Regions from separate parts of the Ruminococcus sporogenes genome, predicted to be linked through region 1. Evidence: riboswitches for the same ligand, from Rfam matches in the RefSeq annotation. Region 1 holds a riboswitch; the other holds the start of a gene.
What was found. A riboswitch is a leader RNA that binds a small molecule or an ion and turns the genes downstream of it on or off. The one in region 1 is predicted to bind cyclic di-GMP.
Positions count from the first base shown of each region.

Region 2: another riboswitch for cyclic di-GMP. It lies ahead of ACYQ0N_RS02135 (DUF5620 domain-containing protein); the one in region 1 lies ahead of ACYQ0N_RS14020 (dockerin type I repeat-containing protein).

Region 1 covers NZ_BAAHOA010000004.1:241,057-249,233, reverse strand. The annotation lists gene ACYQ0N_RS14040 (glycoside hydrolase family 13 protein) at 1-1,782, shown strand, start outside; gene ACYQ0N_RS14035 (dockerin type I domain-containing protein) at 1,951-2,634, shown strand; gene ACYQ0N_RS14030 (bacterial Ig-like domain-containing protein) at 2,635-4,554, shown strand; gene ACYQ0N_RS14025 (hypothetical protein) at 4,568-5,056, shown strand; cyclic di-GMP riboswitch class I at 5,238-5,331, shown strand; gene ACYQ0N_RS14020 (dockerin type I repeat-containing protein) at 5,442-6,197, shown strand; gene ACYQ0N_RS14015 (NADH peroxidase) at 6,436-6,984, shown strand; gene ppdK (pyruvate, phosphate dikinase) at 7,352-8,177, opposite strand, start outside.
Region 2 covers NZ_BAAHOA010000001.1:416,685-424,861, reverse strand. The annotation lists gene ACYQ0N_RS02145 (spore coat associated protein CotJA) at 1-171, opposite strand, end outside; gene ACYQ0N_RS02140 (aldo/keto reductase) at 334-1,317, shown strand; gene ACYQ0N_RS02135 (DUF5620 domain-containing protein) at 1,384-3,264, opposite strand; cyclic di-GMP riboswitch class I at 3,395-3,482, opposite strand; gene ACYQ0N_RS02130 (STAS domain-containing protein) at 3,835-4,158, shown strand; gene spoIIAB (anti-sigma F factor) at 4,165-4,602, shown strand; gene ACYQ0N_RS02120 (sigma-70 family RNA polymerase sigma factor) at 4,595-5,245, shown strand; gene ACYQ0N_RS02115 (tetratricopeptide repeat protein) at 5,278-6,315, opposite strand; gene ACYQ0N_RS02110 (ATP-dependent Clp protease ATP-binding subunit) at 6,424-8,177, opposite strand, start outside.

The sequences.
Region 1 (8,177 bases):
GTTGTTCCTGATTTTCCGCCGGTGCTTGTGCTTTTCAGAAACGGCTTCAAGGAAAGGTTTCTTCAGATGAATCTGGAGTCGGAGGACTCGGCGAATAACGTATATCAGACTACGTTTATTGCAAAATACGCCGGAGTACATTATTATTATTTTTCCTATACGTTAAACGGTACCAGAAATTATATAAAAAAGACTGCGTGTCATGAAAGCAGTATAAATTTCGGCGATTTATATCAGCTTACGGTTTACGACGAATCCTTTGAAACTCCCGAATTTTTAAAGGGCGGTATAATGTATCAGATTTTTCCGGATCGTTTTTATAAAAGCGGAAGGGTTCACGAAAATATTCCTTACGGCAGGGTAATGAGAGATAATTGGGAAGATACTCCTTATTACCGTCCTGACGAAAACGGTCACGTCTGGAATAACGATTATTTCGGCGGAGATCTGGAGGGTATAAGGGAGAAACTGCCTTATCTCAAGGAGCTTGGCGTGACCTGCATATATCTGAATCCTATATTTGAGTCCCATGAAAATCATAGATACAATACGGCTGATTACCGAAAGGTAGATCCGCTTTTAGGCACTAACGAGGATTTTAAAGCTCTTTGCGCAGAGGCGAAAGAATTCGGTATTTCCATTATACTTGACGGAGTTTTTTCCCATACGGGAGCAGACAGCGTTTATTTTAACAAGTTTAACCGTTACGACAGTCTGGGAGCTTATAATTCAAAGAACAGCGAATTTTATCCCTGGTATACCTTTTATGAATATCCTGATAAATATGAGGCGTGGTGGGGGATAGATACCCTGCCGAATGTGCGGGAAAACAACAAGGAATATACGGAGTATATCTGCGGAGACGGCGGCGTACTGGATTATTGGATTGAAATGGGAGCTGCCGGTTATCGTCTGGACGTTGCCGACGAGCTGCCCGACGAGTTTCTGGATAAGCTTAATAAATGCGTCAAGAAGCACGGCAAGGAAAAGCTAATAATAGGAGAAGTCTGGGAGGACGCCTCTAACAAGGAGAGCTACGGAGTTAAAAGGCGTTACCTGCTTGGACATCAGCTTGACTCGGTTATGAATTATCCGTTTCGTTCAGCGATTATGAATTATGTAAAGGGCGGCAGTCCTTATGATTTCAGAAACAGCGTTATGACGATTGTCGAAAATTATCCGAAGCCGTCGGTAGACGTGCTTATGAACAGTATTTCAACCCACGATATTGAGAGAGCCATAAATGTTCTTGGCGGTGAAAGCTGCGAGGGAAAAAGCAAGGACTGGATGAGCGGCCGTATGCTGACTGCGGAGGAATATGAGCTTGGCAGAAACAGAATGAAGGTGGCTATGGCTTTGCAGTATTTTCTTCCGGGGGTACCCTGTATTTATTACGGCGACGAGGCCGGTCAGCAGGGATATAAGGATCCGTTCAATCGCCGTTGCTATCAGTGGGGCAAAGAGGATCAGGAGCTGCTGAATTATACCCGTCTGCTTGCCAAGGTAAGAAAATCCTCTAAGGTTTTCAGGGACGGAACATTGAAGTTTTTGTATATAGACGATAACGTTATCGCTTTTTCAAGGGCGAGAAATCACAGGAGAAAAGCCGTTATTATATTTATAAACCGTTCGGCTCAGGAGCAGGTAATAGACAGCTCAAAGACGGACGTTAAATCTTGCTCGTATTATCATACTCTTTACGGAGATGTTAAGTTTGAGGAAAGACTGGTTCTGCCGCCGTATGGGTTCGCCGCGTTTAAGGTCGAGCTGCCGCTGCAATAAAAAGAATATAAGGGACGCTTTCTGAGCGTCCTTTTTTTGCCTTTGAAAAGTATGAACATGCGTTTTGCCTTTACAAAGCTGTCGGATTATGTTAGAATTACAATGAAAACAGGTTATAAAAAAACCGCTTATTACTTTTTCCGTACAGTCGGAGGAACGGAGGGCGTCTTGAAAAAATTAAGAACGGCAATAGCTTTATTTTTATTATTCGTAACGACGTGTACTTTTTGTATAAACGCGTATGCGGAAAACGTGCCGCTGTTGTATATAAACGCCGGCTACGGCGAAGAGAACGGCGTTGCCGAGGTAGAACTGAAAATAAAAAATAACAAAGGTATATCTGCCTATTCGGTAATTGTGAATTACGATCCGGATATGCTTACCTTTATTGAAGCTTCGCAGTCGGACGCGCTTTCCGGCGGAGTGTTTTACTGCAACGGAAGCTATGCTCAGGACGCGGTCAGGCTTGTCTGGTCAGACAGCAGAAATAAAAGCGGAGACGGAACGGCGGCGGTACTTCGCTTTAAAGCGGCGGACGGAACAGCCGATTTGAATACGCTTGTTTCTATCGGTCATACGTTGGTGGGAGACGATTTGCAGCCGGCAGCGTTTGAAGCGTCTGACGGTGAACTGAAAATTTCCGGAGAAATATTTTACGGCGACGTAAATAGGGACGGAATTGTTAATGTGGCGGATATAGTCGCCCTGAATATGTATCTGCTGGATTCTGATAAAAACGTCTTAACTAATACGTCGCAGGCAAATGCGGACGTAAACGGCGATAAGCTTATTAATTCAAACGACAGTCTAACTATAATGAACTATATCTCTATGACGATAGGGGGTTTTTAAATGAACGCCAAGGGAATTTGTCTGAAAATAGTTTCGGTTATACTTTCGGCCGTAATGCTTTTTCCGTATTGCACGGTTGAAGCCGGCAATTCTATGAAGGCCGGGCAGGATTGCATAGAGCTTATCAAGAAGTGCGAGGGATTCAGTAAATATAAATACTGGGATTACAGCCAGTGGACTATCGGCTATGGAACGGGAGTGGGAGCGGACGAATATCCGGACGGAATAACGGAGGAGGAAGCGGAAAAGCTCCTTAAAAACGCGTTGGGTACATACGAGGGCTATGTTAATAAATTTGCGGATAAATATAATATAAGCCTTAAACAGAATCAGTTTGACGCGCTGGTTTCACTTTCTTATAATATGGGTAATATATGGTCTGTATATGATGAATTTGATCTGAAGAGCTATCTTATAGACGGGGCTGAAAAGCATAGCTTTCTTGAGATTGCAAAGGCGTTCGGAGAATGGCGCGTAGCCGGAGGAAGCGTTTTGCAGGGGCTTGTAAACCGCAGAGAGGACGAAACAAAGCTTTTCCTTTCCGACAGAACGGAAAATAAATCCGAGGTATGGAGAGTGAATACGGAAAGCGGTATAAATCTGCGCGAGTCTGCGGATTCGTCGTCGTCAAAAACAGGTTTTCTGCCCATGAACACCATTTACGAGGTGACGGAGAAAAAAACGAACGATGGAAGTCTCTGGGGAAAAATCTTTGCCGACGGCAGGGAGAGCTGGTGCATACTTGATTATTCAAGATATATAGTCGGGGGGCCGCTTGAATACGGCGAAAGCGGGAACGGCAGCGGTAAAACCGAAAAATGGAGGGTGACATCGGATAACGGTCTAAATCTCAGGGAGGGGCCGGGCCTTAGCTATAAGTCGCTGGAGGTTCTGGATAACAGGACCGAATTCAGCGTATCGCAGACGGTTGAGGCTGACGAGCATATCTGGGGCAAAACAAAGTATAATAATAAAGAAGGATGGGTGGCTCTGACATTTGCGGAACGTATCAGCGGAGAAGAATTTGAATCCGCTGTCCTGGAAAGCATAGCGATAACCTCCGAGCCGGCGAAGAAAGAATATAAGGAGGGAGAAAAGCTTTCGCTGGAGGGTATTGAGGTAACGGCGAAGTACGGCGACGGAAGCGAGAAAATTGTAACGGATTTTACTGTGTCGGGATTTGAGCCGATTGCCGGAGAACATACCGTAATCGTTTCATATATGGAAAAAACCGCGTCATTTAAAGTCAGGGTAGCGGAGAAAAGTCTAATAGGCATCGAAGTTGTCAGCGCGCCTGAAAAAACCATGTATAAGCAGGGCGAAAGACTTGACGTTACCGGTTTAAGGATAAATGCAGTTTACGACAATAACGTTATGGAGGAAATATCGGATTATAATATAAACGGTTTCGACAGCAGCGCCGGAACAAAAACTATAGAGGTGGAGTATAATGGATTTAAAGACTATTTTATGGTGACGGTGAGCGAAAAGCAGATGACGGAACTTAAAATAACAAGACTGCCGGATAAAACAGAGTATGTTATCGGTCAGCAGCTTGATTTGAGCGGAATGATAGTTTACGCTTATTTTGATAATAATAGTAAAAATCAGATAACCGCCTATTCCTTCGACGGGTATAATCCGCAGGTGGAGGGGGTTCAGACAATAACTATCGGCTATAACGGCTTTTATCAGAGCTTTGAAATAACAGTCAGCGAGCCGGATATGTACGAGCTGCCCGGAGATCTCAACGGAGACGGCGTGAGGGATATTTTTGATCTTGTCCTGCTGAACAGGTTTGTTTTTGAGGGCAGGGGAGAATTCCCTTCTGAGAGAGTTTATCTTGCGGATATAAACGGAGACGGATATTACGACATAAAGGATATTGAAGCGCTGAGCAGAATTGTTTCGGAGCAGTAAGGGAGAATTAAAAATGCTTAAGGGTTTACTGGAAAATAAAATATGCGCGTCCTGCAAAATATGCTGCGGATTTGACAATACAGATCTTTGGGAAATGCCGGTTATGAATGAAAAAACCAGGCGAAGGCTTGCCGAACTCAGACCGAACGTAGGATTCATTGAAAAGGACGGCGGCTTTGTGGTAGACGCCGGAAATCTTCCTGACGGCGAATTGTTTTATTGTCCCGCACTTGATCCTGAAAAGGGCTGTATGCTGGGCGTTGATAAGCCCTTTGACTGCTTTATATGGCCGTTCAGAATTATGTCCGTTGATGAAGGACTGCTTGCTATAACGATTTCGCCTGTGTGTCCTGAGATTTACAGCCGTCCTCTGTCACAGCTTATGGATTTTCTTTCCCGGGGACTGGAAAAAACTATTTATGAATATGCCGGAAAACACCCGGAAATAATAAAGCCATATGAACATGATTATCCTATTTTGTCAATAAAAAGGTTGTTTTAGTATATTTCTGCCAATGTACTATACAATCTGCACAAGGCTGCTAACAATTATTTTATCAAAATAGAGAAAACGCCGAAATTAGTTGACTTCCAAGGAAAATCATGGTATACTTAGAACATAGAAAAAGCGAAAGCATTGATGCTATTAAGCGATTCTAAATTGCAAGCAAGAAGAGTGAGAAAAAATATTTTGGCAAACTTATTGAAAAGTAAGGACGCAAAGCTAAGGGTCTAACCCGTTTCTCATTTGAAACGGTATGATTGCCAGTTGCACAATAATTTATGATTATTGTTTTTTGATAACTGATTAAAAACAGTTATCGTAATCAAAAGTCATACGTCCCAAACAGTAAGATTGCCCTTGATTTTTTGAAAGAAGGGTAATTATGAAAAAAACATTTAAAAGATTGTCCGCATTATTAGCAACGGCCGCTATGGCTGTTTCTTGCGGAACGATGAGTCTATCCGCGGAAGAAACCAGCGCAGTAATCAATTTATCCGATTCAGTTGCGGTTGCAGGTAAATATGTTACCGTTGACTTAACTCTTGAGTCGGGAAACAGATGCGCAGGCTATAACCTTGACATTGAATTCGACAGTGAACTTAAGCTTGAAAGAATAGAAGGCGTTGTTACTTCTTGCGTAGTTGATAATGTTGTTACCTTAGTAAATTTTACCGGTACGCATTTTCAAGACGGTAAGGTAATGTCTACTTTAACTTTCGAAGTTCCGGAAAACGCTGAAGAAGGAACAGTTTATGATGTAAGGGTTTCCAGAATCGGCAATCTGTGTAATGGCAATATCGGCGAATTTGACAATGTTGAAATCAACGACAGCGCTATTACGGTTTTAGAGGCTGCAAAGCCTGTAACCAGGCACATGGTTTATATTGAAGAAAAAGGCAATACCAATGCTGAAGTCGCTTTAAGAGGCGATGTAAACGGCGACGGCAATGTTGATCTTTATGATGCGATTATGGTTACAAAGAAAATGATGAGTATGGAAAATCTTAACAAAAAGCAAGAATTTTTTGCTAACGTTAATGAGGACCAATCTACTGATTTGTATGACGCTATCAGTATATGCAGATACAATATGTCAGCAGATAAGGAAAATGCTTGGGGTGAAATTATTTCCAAGTGAGTTATTTGTAATTTCAAAGAAGGACGCTGGCGCGTCTTTCTTTTTTTATTTCTAAGTGATAACCATTATCACCTGTTATTGCATATTGAACAGCTTGATTGTGAAAAGTTTGTGAATTTTTATAAAAATGGCTTGACAACTGAATTTTGATGTATTATAATAAATTCAGAACTTAAGAGACATTATTCTTTTCGGTTCGATTTTGATTTAAAACATAATATATTTGGAGGATTTTAGAATGAAGAAGTTTATTTGTTCAGTTTGCGGTTATGTATATGAGGGAGAAGCTGCTCCGGAGTCATGTCCACAGTGCAAGGCGCCGGCTTCGAAGTTTAATGAGGTTAAGGAAACAGCGGGTCTTGCATGGGCTGATCAGCATGTTGTAGGCGTTGCAAAGGGCGTTGATCCTGAAATAATAGAAGGTCTTAAGGAGAATTTCAACGGCGAATGTTCCGAGGTTGGCATGTATCTTGCTATGGCAAGAGTAGCGCACAGAGAAGGCTATCCTGAAATTGGTCTTTACTATGAAAAGGCAGCTTATGAGGAAGCAGAGCATGCGGCTAAATTTGCTGAGCTTCTCGGCGAAGTAGTAACAGATTCCACAAAGAAAAATCTTGAGCTTAGAGTTATGGCTGAAAACGGCGCGTGTGAGGGCAAGAAAAAGTTGGCTTCAAGAGCTAAGGAGCTTAATCTTGACGCAATCCATGATACGGTACATGAAATGGCTAAGGACGAGGCTCGTCACGGCTGTGCGTTTGCAGGTCTTTTAAAGAGATATTTTGGTTAAGCTAATACGAGAGTCTTTAACATAGATTTCCTTCTTCTTTATTTATACAAACCGGCGCCTGATTTTATTCAGGCGCCGGTTTTAATATGTCAATAATTGAATCACAATCAGATTAAACGATACGTTCAGGTCTTTTCGTGGTTTTACAGGGGCAAAGGGCTGTCAGCATATAGAATACCTGACTTTATAGCCGGTGAATTTTCAAGAATTCATAGACCTGTCAGAATAGCCGAATTCCTCGTCTTTTTATTTTGTTTCAATTTATAAATAAAAGTCCCGTATCAGACTTTTAAACGTCTGAACGGGGCTTTTTGTGTTTAACGAAAGCAAAGGCTTTTGTTAAACATGATTATTAAAAATACAAAGATTACTTGCTTGCAATAGCAGCCTGTGCAGCGGCAAGTCTTGCGATCGGAACGCGGAAAGGCGAGCAGGAAACGTATGTCAGACCAAGCTTGTGGCAGAATTCAACTGATGAAGGATCTCCGCCGTGCTCGCCGCATATGCCGATGTGCATTTCAGGACGAACTTCCTTACCGAGCTTAACAGCCATATCCATAAGCTTGCCTACACCTGTCTGGTCGAGCTTAGCGAACGGATCGTTCTCGAAAATCTTAGCGTCGTAGTAAGCGTCGAGGAACTTGCCTGCGTCGTCTCTTGAGAATCCGAATGTCATCTGAGTAAGATCGTTTGTGCCGAAGCAGAAGAATTCAGCTTCCTTGGCGATTTCATCGGCTGTCAGCGCAGCTCTTGGAATCTCGATCATTGTACCCACCTCATACTTGAGGTCTGCGCCGGCTTCCTTTATTACTGCGTCTGCTGTTTCAACAACAAACTTCTTAACGTATTTAAGCTCCTTGATGTCTCCGATCAGCGGGATCATGATTTCAGGAACGATTGTCCAATCGGGGTGTCTCTTTGAAACTGCGATAGCAGCCTTTATAACAGCCTTTGTCTGCATTACTGCGATTTCGGGATATGTTACGGCAAGACGGCAGCCTCTGTGACCCATCATTGGATTGAATTCGTGAAGCGAAGCTATGATATTCTTTATTGTTTCAACTGACTTGCCCTGAGCCTTAGCAAGAGCTTCAATGTCAGCTTCTTCTGTAGGAACGAATTCGTGAAGCGGAGGATCCAGGAATCTGATTGTAACAGGGCAGCCTTCAAGCGCTTCATAAAGGGCTTCAAAG
Region 2 (8,177 bases), on a different contig from region 1:
CGTTGCTTCATCATATGGCTCAGACCATTGCTGAAACGGAACATAAGCCATTCCTACCGGAGTATCTTCCGGAAAGCGGCTTCTCGTCATGTTATTCTGCGTCGTCATATGGCTTACAGATTGTCTCATTTCCGGCCTGAAGCTCATATTTTCAAACATACTGAAATCCAATATAATACCCCCTTGTCTTATTCGTACAAATTTATTGTACATTTTTATTTTATGACATAACTCATGTTTTTGTTACTTGACGTATTAAAAAAATTGTGATAATATGAAAATAGCCGAAAATAATAATCTTTTCGGCATAATTTATATTTAAGGAGAATTTTTATGTTTGTTGCAGATGATAAGAGATATGATAAAATGCCATATAATAAAGTAGGAAAGTGGGGCTTGAAGCTGCCTTCTGTTTCATTAGGTCTTTGGCAGAACTTCAGCTACAGCGATAATTTTGAAAATATGGAAAATATGTGCCGCACGGCATTTAATCTTGGAATCAATCATTTTGATCTCGCAAATAATTACGGTAATCCGTATAACGGATCAGCGGAAGAGAACTTCGGCAAGATATTAAAAAGAGACTTAAAAGTATATCGTGATGAACTCTGTATTTCAACTAAAGCCGGATACGATATGTGGCCCGGCCCCTACGGCGCTAAACACGGTTCAAGAAAATATCTTATTTCCTCATTAGATCAGTCGCTTAAAAGAATGGGACTTGATTATGTCGATATATTCTATCACCATGTCTTTGATCCCGAAACGCCTCTTGAGGAAACTGCTCTGGCGTTGGATCATGCTGTAAGGCAGGGAAAAGCAATGTATGTAGGCATATCAAATTATAACTCTGTTCAGACTGCTGAAATACAGAAAATATTCAACGAGCTTAAAACCCCATTCATTATAAATCAACCTTCATATTCTATGTTTAACAGATGGATAGAAACTGACGGTCTTAAAAATTACGCTGATGAAAACGGTCTTGGTCTTGCAGTATTCTCACCTCTGGCACAGGGCTTGCTTACCGATAAATATATCGGTTCCTCTTTAGCGGCATCAAAACGTCCTTGGATGAATAATACTCCGGACAAAAAAACTATTGATAAGCTGCATAAGCTCAATGAAATAGCTTCGTCAAGAGGACAAAAACTTTCCCAGATGGCTCTTTCATGGGTTCTTCGTGACGGAAAGATTACAACAGTTCTTATAGGAGCAAGCCGGCCTGAACAGATTGCAGAAAATGCTGAATCCGCTTTCAAAACTTCGTTCACCTCAGACGAGCTAATTAAAATCGAAGAAATAATCAATTCATAAAAAAAATATCCGTATCTTATGATACGGATATTTTTTTTATGAAAGGAGATTAAGACGATAGCTTATTTAAGCTAATAATCTTGCAAGATACATATAATCAAATACATTAACTTTCCCGTCGCCATTTAAATCTGCCGATTGATTATCTATTTCAAATCCTGATGTTTTAATACCTACCATATATTTTCTCAGCGCTTCGGCGTCTTCAAGCGTTACTTTTCCGTCCTTATTATAGTCGCCGCTGTCAATTCTATAATTAACTCTAACGGATTCAAGAACTAAATTTTCGTTATCGCCCCACCAATAGCTGATATTAAAACAGCCGTCCTCAGTTATCATTTTCTGAATTTCTTCAGATATTTCAACGCCTATAATTAATTGGCTGCAATCGCAGTTATCTTGAAAATCAATTTGTTCCCATCCATTGTCATTCCTCGATATACCAACACTAATTGTATAGTTATTTATTTTACGTCCGTCCGACGTAAAATTCAATTGAATACTTTCAACTATCTGATTAACAGAAAGCAGATCGCCGGCGTTTATAGTAATCGTACTGTTATTTTCTATTTCTGTATTAAAAGAAACAATTTTAGAATATTGAGAGTTCTTAAGAGTTGTGACCGTAGTAGTTTGTTCAGCGGTCGTAACCGTCGTCACAGGTTCAGAAGTCATTAAAGATGTAGTAACTGTAATCAAATTCTCTGCAACTGTTGTCGTTTCAATACAAGACGTCGTTGTCTCTGCGGTTGATACTATATTTTCATCCGAAGCCGCTTCAGACATTGTCGTTACCGGAGGAGCTGTTGTAACCGCTGACTCTGTTTTATATGTGACTGTTAATGAATCAATATAAAGAGGAGCGGTATTGCCCCACCAATATCCAACCTGTATGCTGCCGCCGTTAATTTTACCGCATATATCAGGATCCGCAAAATTTATAGTATAATTCTGCGACTGAATATTTTCATTATAATCTATCTGATACCACGATCCGTCTACCACAGTACCGATACCCGCAATGAAATTATTTATATTGCCGTTTTTAGACGATAAATTGATTTCAAGCTTTTCAATCGTTCCCTCTTCTGCAATTTCATCCATCTGGATATAATACATTTTTTTATCACTGTCATTAAAATCAAGCTCCGCATTCAGCTCATATTTTTTAATTAATGTACTGCCTGTACTATTTACATCAGTAACAGTTGCAGTTTCTGAAGAAACCGGCAAACTTTCAGTTACTGAAACATCCGTAGCTGTCGACGTAATTATCGGCGCAGAAGCCGTAGCTTCAGTTTCAGCAGAGGTTATAACTGTTGTCGTCTGAGTTGTCACTGTTGTTACAGGCGCTGTGGTTACTATATTTGAGGACTTTGACCATACTGCGGAAATTACAATTTTTGCTCCGGAAAGTATCGCAGGTATTTCAAATTCATCTCCGGCGTTATAAGTTACTCCGTCATATTGCCAGCCTTTAAACTGATAACCGCTGTAAGTAAAAGGATTTTCAGGAAGAATCATAGTCGTTCCGTATTCGGCGTCAATATAAATATTAGCGCTTCCCTCATCGGTTTTTCCGCCTTTACCTGTAAAAGTAATTTTATATGTTTCCGGAACCCAGTTTGCCACAAAGGTAATGTCGTGATCAGGCATAGTATATTGCGAGCCGGTTCCTACCGTCTCCCCTGTTGACGGTACATACCATGATTTAAGATGATAACCGTTTCTTGAAAACCTTGACGACGCAGCCGCGTCAAAGGTTGTATTTATTATTTTCTGAAAGCTTACCTCAGACGCTCCTACAAGATTGTCTACATCTCCCGCTAAATATGTCAGCGTTCGGTAAGTATAAGTTTCTGCTGAAGCATTAGAAAAAATCATTAATATCATTACTAAAGCAGATAAAACTGCAACTATCCTTTTAGAATTTACCACTGTTTTCATAAATAAAATAACACTCCTTCATATTACGGCCGGATACACTCGTTATTTTAATAAAATAAAAAGCTGCGTCTTTTCATGCAAAAAGACGCAGCTATAAACTCAATTAAAATAACAAATGTAAACTACAAGTGTTAGCAACCGGCTGTCATACCGTTTTTAGACGGCTTAGACCCTTAGCTTTGCGTCCTTACTTTTCAATAAGTTTGCCAAATATTAAATTTTAAATCGGAAAGATCTTCCTTATGTTTATATGATAACACTAAAACGTTTAATAGTCAACTGTTTTTTTCATTTTCTACCTTTCATACAAATAATTATCAACAAAACTGTTAAGGATAGAGCAATTTATAATTGTTTATACTATTTAATTATGTATATCCCATTAACATAATTATTAAACGTTTTCAGAACATAAAAATTAATTTCTTCAGGCAACTGAATCTGACAAAAAAGCTCACATAAAATATATTAAACTGTTATTAGAAAAATAAATACACTGTATATAAAAATAATATTTTACCAACAGGAAAAATATAACCGAATCTAAAAATTTCTTTAGGGAGGATAAAAATGTCTGTAAAAATAATCGAAGAAGAAAGCAGGACGGTTGCCGTATTGTCCGGTGAAATAGATCATCACAACGCCAAAAATCTCAGAATGGAAATAGACTTTGCTCTCAGAGAAAATCAGCCTCAGGAACTTATACTCGACTTCTCCGACGTAGGATTTATGGACAGCTCAGGAATCGGACTGGTTATGGGAAGATATAAGCTTATGCAGGAGCTTAACGGTAAAGTTACCGTCAGAAATCCGCCCAATCATATAAGAAAGGTAATGCGCCTTTCAGGAATCGACCGCTTAGCGTCAATCAGCAGCGGACAGGAGGGAATATAAATAAAAATGAATACTGAAAATGAAATGAAAATAAGTTTTGTCAGCAAATCCCAGAATGAAGGTTTTGCAAGAACGGCGGTCTGCGCCTTTGCAGCGCTTATGGATCCGGGGATTGAGGATATAGCGGACATACGGACCGCCGTTTCAGAAGCGGTAACCAACTGTATAGTACATGCTTACAGGGACACTGAAGGAATTATTGAAATTACCGGAAAAATACTCTCCGATAATGAACTTTACATAAGAATCAAAGATAAAGGCTGCGGCATTCCGGACATAAAAAAGGCTATGGAACCTCTTTACACAACCGCTCCGTTTGAAGAAAGAGCCGGATTAGGCTTTGCTGTTATGGAAAGCTTTATGGATAAGCTGACCGTTCGCAGTACAGTTGGCAAAGGCACTGTAATAACTATGAGAAAAAAGCTTGGAGTTAAAAATGAATAAACCCATTGCCGAAGAAAACCTCGGTCTTGTTCACCTGTGCGCAAACCGTTTCAGAGGCCGTGGTATTGAATACGACGATCTTTATTCCGCAGGCTGTATAGGTCTTTTAAAGGCGGTTGAAGCCTTCGACAGCGAAAGAGGCGTAAAATTTTCAACCTATGCAGTACCTGTAATACTCGGCGAAATAAAAAGACTATTCAGAGACGGCGGCACAGTTAAAGTAAGCCGGAGTTTAAAGGAGCTTTCGCTTAAAACAGTAAGAGCCAGAGAAGAAATGTCCAAAAAATTGGGAAGAGAGCCTACGCTAAGCGAGCTAAGCAGTCAGCTTGACGCAGACGAATGCACAATTGCAGAAGCATTATCTGTAAGTCTTCCGCCGGTTTCTCTCACTGATAACTCAGATGAAAGCGGAAGTCAGATAGATATAGCCGTACCTGCGCCTGACACAGAAATCGGCGATATGCTTGCTCTTCGTCAGATTTTAGAGCTTATGGAGGAAAAAGACAGAGAGCTTATTTATATGAGATATTATAAGGGCTGCACACAATCCGCTACCGCCAAAAAACTCTCCATGACTCAGGTACAGGTTTCAAGACGTGAAAAAAAGCTTCTACAGTTTATGAGAGAACAGCTTTTAAAATAAGGGACATGTTTTTTGAGCATGTCCCTTTTAATTTAATTATTTCTGGCTCTTTGAGCAGCCAACTGCGCGTTTAATTTTTCTATAATTTCCTTGACCTCGTTACTGTTTGTAAGGTTATATACGATCTGCATATAAAACAGCGTTTCCTGCGGAGGCGCATTATGCTCCATACAATAGCTTCCCAAAGAGTATGCGATGTTAACTACCTCAGGATTCGGACCGTTCCTTATCTTATATTTTTCGAACGCCGAAAGAACTTCTTCTCTTGTAGGAGGAACAACCTGTTTCCCGGTTATCGCTCTTATATGCTGCAGCTCTCCGTTTACAGCTTCATTCTGAGCATATATTAAGCTTTCATAATAAAAACATACTGCGCTGTCATAATCCTTGATTTCAATACAATAATATCCTAAATTCGTATAACAGCGAGCAATATGATAAGGCGTAGTAGAAATTTCAAGCGTATCCCTAACACAGGCAAAAAGCTGCTGCGGCTCATGCATGAGCTTAAAAGCCTCCGCAAGCTCAAATCTCGGTTCAACATTAACAGGATTATACCTTATAGCCTTTTCAAGCTTATCAACCGCCTCCTGAGGCTTATGCTGCTCAACAAGCAGATAACCATATGATGAAAAATACTGACAGAAGTCAAAAGGAGTTCTCTCATACTTTTTATTCGGTTTGTATATATGAGTATAAATATATTCGTCAAGCCTGTTTCTGAACGAAAACTTTTTGCTTGCCTCAGTTTCACTGAAATATTTATCCGCCTTTTTTTCAATCTCCGAAAAAAGCTTTTCAGCGTCTTCAAGCTTATTATCCTTCACAAGACCGTTAATTTCATTATAAACCTGATCAATGCGCTTTTCCCCTATAAACATTGCGTTTTTGAGATGTGCTTTACTTTCGTCAGGCAGCAGCTCAAAGGACATATCGCTCAATATTTTCAAAATTTCCGCCGAATCAGGACTATCCTTATATTTAGCAGCCTGCTCCTGAAGATACTGTATATCCTTCAGAGGATCGCCGGTAAGGCCTTTTTTTACTTCCTCTATAATGTTACTTACCATATTTTTTCTCCCGTCCAAGTTAATCAGTTATCTTATTATACATCATTTTCAATAAAAAATCAAGACAATAAGCATGAAATTATGTGATTTTTTCCGTTTAAAAGGAAATCACATATAATCAACCTTGATTTCTCCGTTTTCAGACGTGATTCCTATTCCCGCAACCTTACCGTTTCTGTCAATAATTATGTCGGCGATTTTCTCCTCTATTTCCTTTCTTATTACCCTGCGAATATCTCTCGCACCGTAAACCTTTCCAAACGATTTTTCAGCAACAGCCTTAAGAGCGTCGTTATCGTATTTAAGAATAATACCCTTTTCAGAAAGAGGTTCTTTCATTTCGTCCAGCATCAGCGCCGCAATTCTTTCAAAATCCTCCTTGACAAGCGGCTTGAATACTATAACCTCGTCAATACGGCTCAGAAATTCCGGTCGTAAAAATTCTCTCAGCGATTTCATCGCCTTCTCCTTTGATATATCCTCCGCAGATTTATTAAATCCGACTCCGGTTGATTTATCGGTTGAACCTGCATTTGACGTCATAGCTATAATTGTATTCTCAAAATTAACTGTTCTTCCCTGCGCGTCGTTTATCTTTCCTTCATCAAGTATCTGAAGCAGGATATTCATTATATCAGGATGAGCCTTTTCTATTTCGTCAAATAACACGACGGAATAAGGATGTCTGCGAACCTTTTCAGTAAGCTGTCCTGCCTCGTCGTAGCCAACATATCCCGGAGGTGATCCGATCATTCTGGCTACAGAATGCTTTTCCATATATTCTGTCATGTCAAGACGAATCAACGGCTCGGTCGAATCAAACATCTCTGTAGAAAGCGCTTTTACAAGCTCTGTCTTTCCTACGCCGGTAGGGCCGACAAAAATAAACGAAGCCGGACGTCTGCGCTTGGAAAGCTGAACTCTTGTACGCTTTATTGATTCTGACAGCAGGTGCACCGCCTCGTCCTGTCCTACAATGTGTTCTTTAAGTTTTTCTTCAAGGCGTAACATTTTGGAAAATTCGGTTTCAGCAATCTTATTAGAAGGTATACCCGTCCACAGTTCAATAACCTTGGCAATATCGTTTTCACTCACCTGAACAGCAGATACAACCTTTTCCAGCTCGCTTAATTCATTTTTCACTCTGATAATGTCTCCCTTGACCTCTGCAAGAGCTTCATAATTAGGCTCACTCTGCTCCTCTATGGATTTTTCCATATCCTCAAGAACCTTAAGCTTCTTAGTTTTTTCATCATATTCAGCAAGCTCCGGAGTTCTGATACATGTGCATGCACAGGCTTCGTCAAGCAGATCTATAGCCTTGTCCGGCAGAAACCTATCCTGTATATATCTTTCAGATAACACGGCGCATTCCCTTATCAGCTCGTCGTTTATTTTTACCCTATGATAAGCCTCGTAGTATTTTTTTATACCCTTTAAGACCTCGACAGTTTCTTCTATTGTAGGCTCGTTAACGGTCACAGGCTGGAATCGTCTTTCAAGAGCGCTGTCCTTTTCAATATATTTCCGATACTCGCTGAAGGTCGTAGCTCCTATAACCTGAACCTCTCCGCGAGATAAAGCCGGCTTTAATATATTAGCGGCATTCATAGATCCCTCCGAATCGCCCGTTCCTATGAGATTATGAACCTCGTCAATAAACAGTATAATGTTGCCCTCGGATTTCACTTCGTTTACAAGGCCCTTTACTCTGCTCTCAAACTGCCCCCTGAACTGTGTTCCGGCAACAAGCGCGGTCAGATCCAGAAGGTATATTTTCTTATCGGCAAGGTTAAACGGAACGTTTCCTTCGGCAATCTTCTGAGCAATACCTTCGGCAATAGCCGTTTTTCCGACGCCCG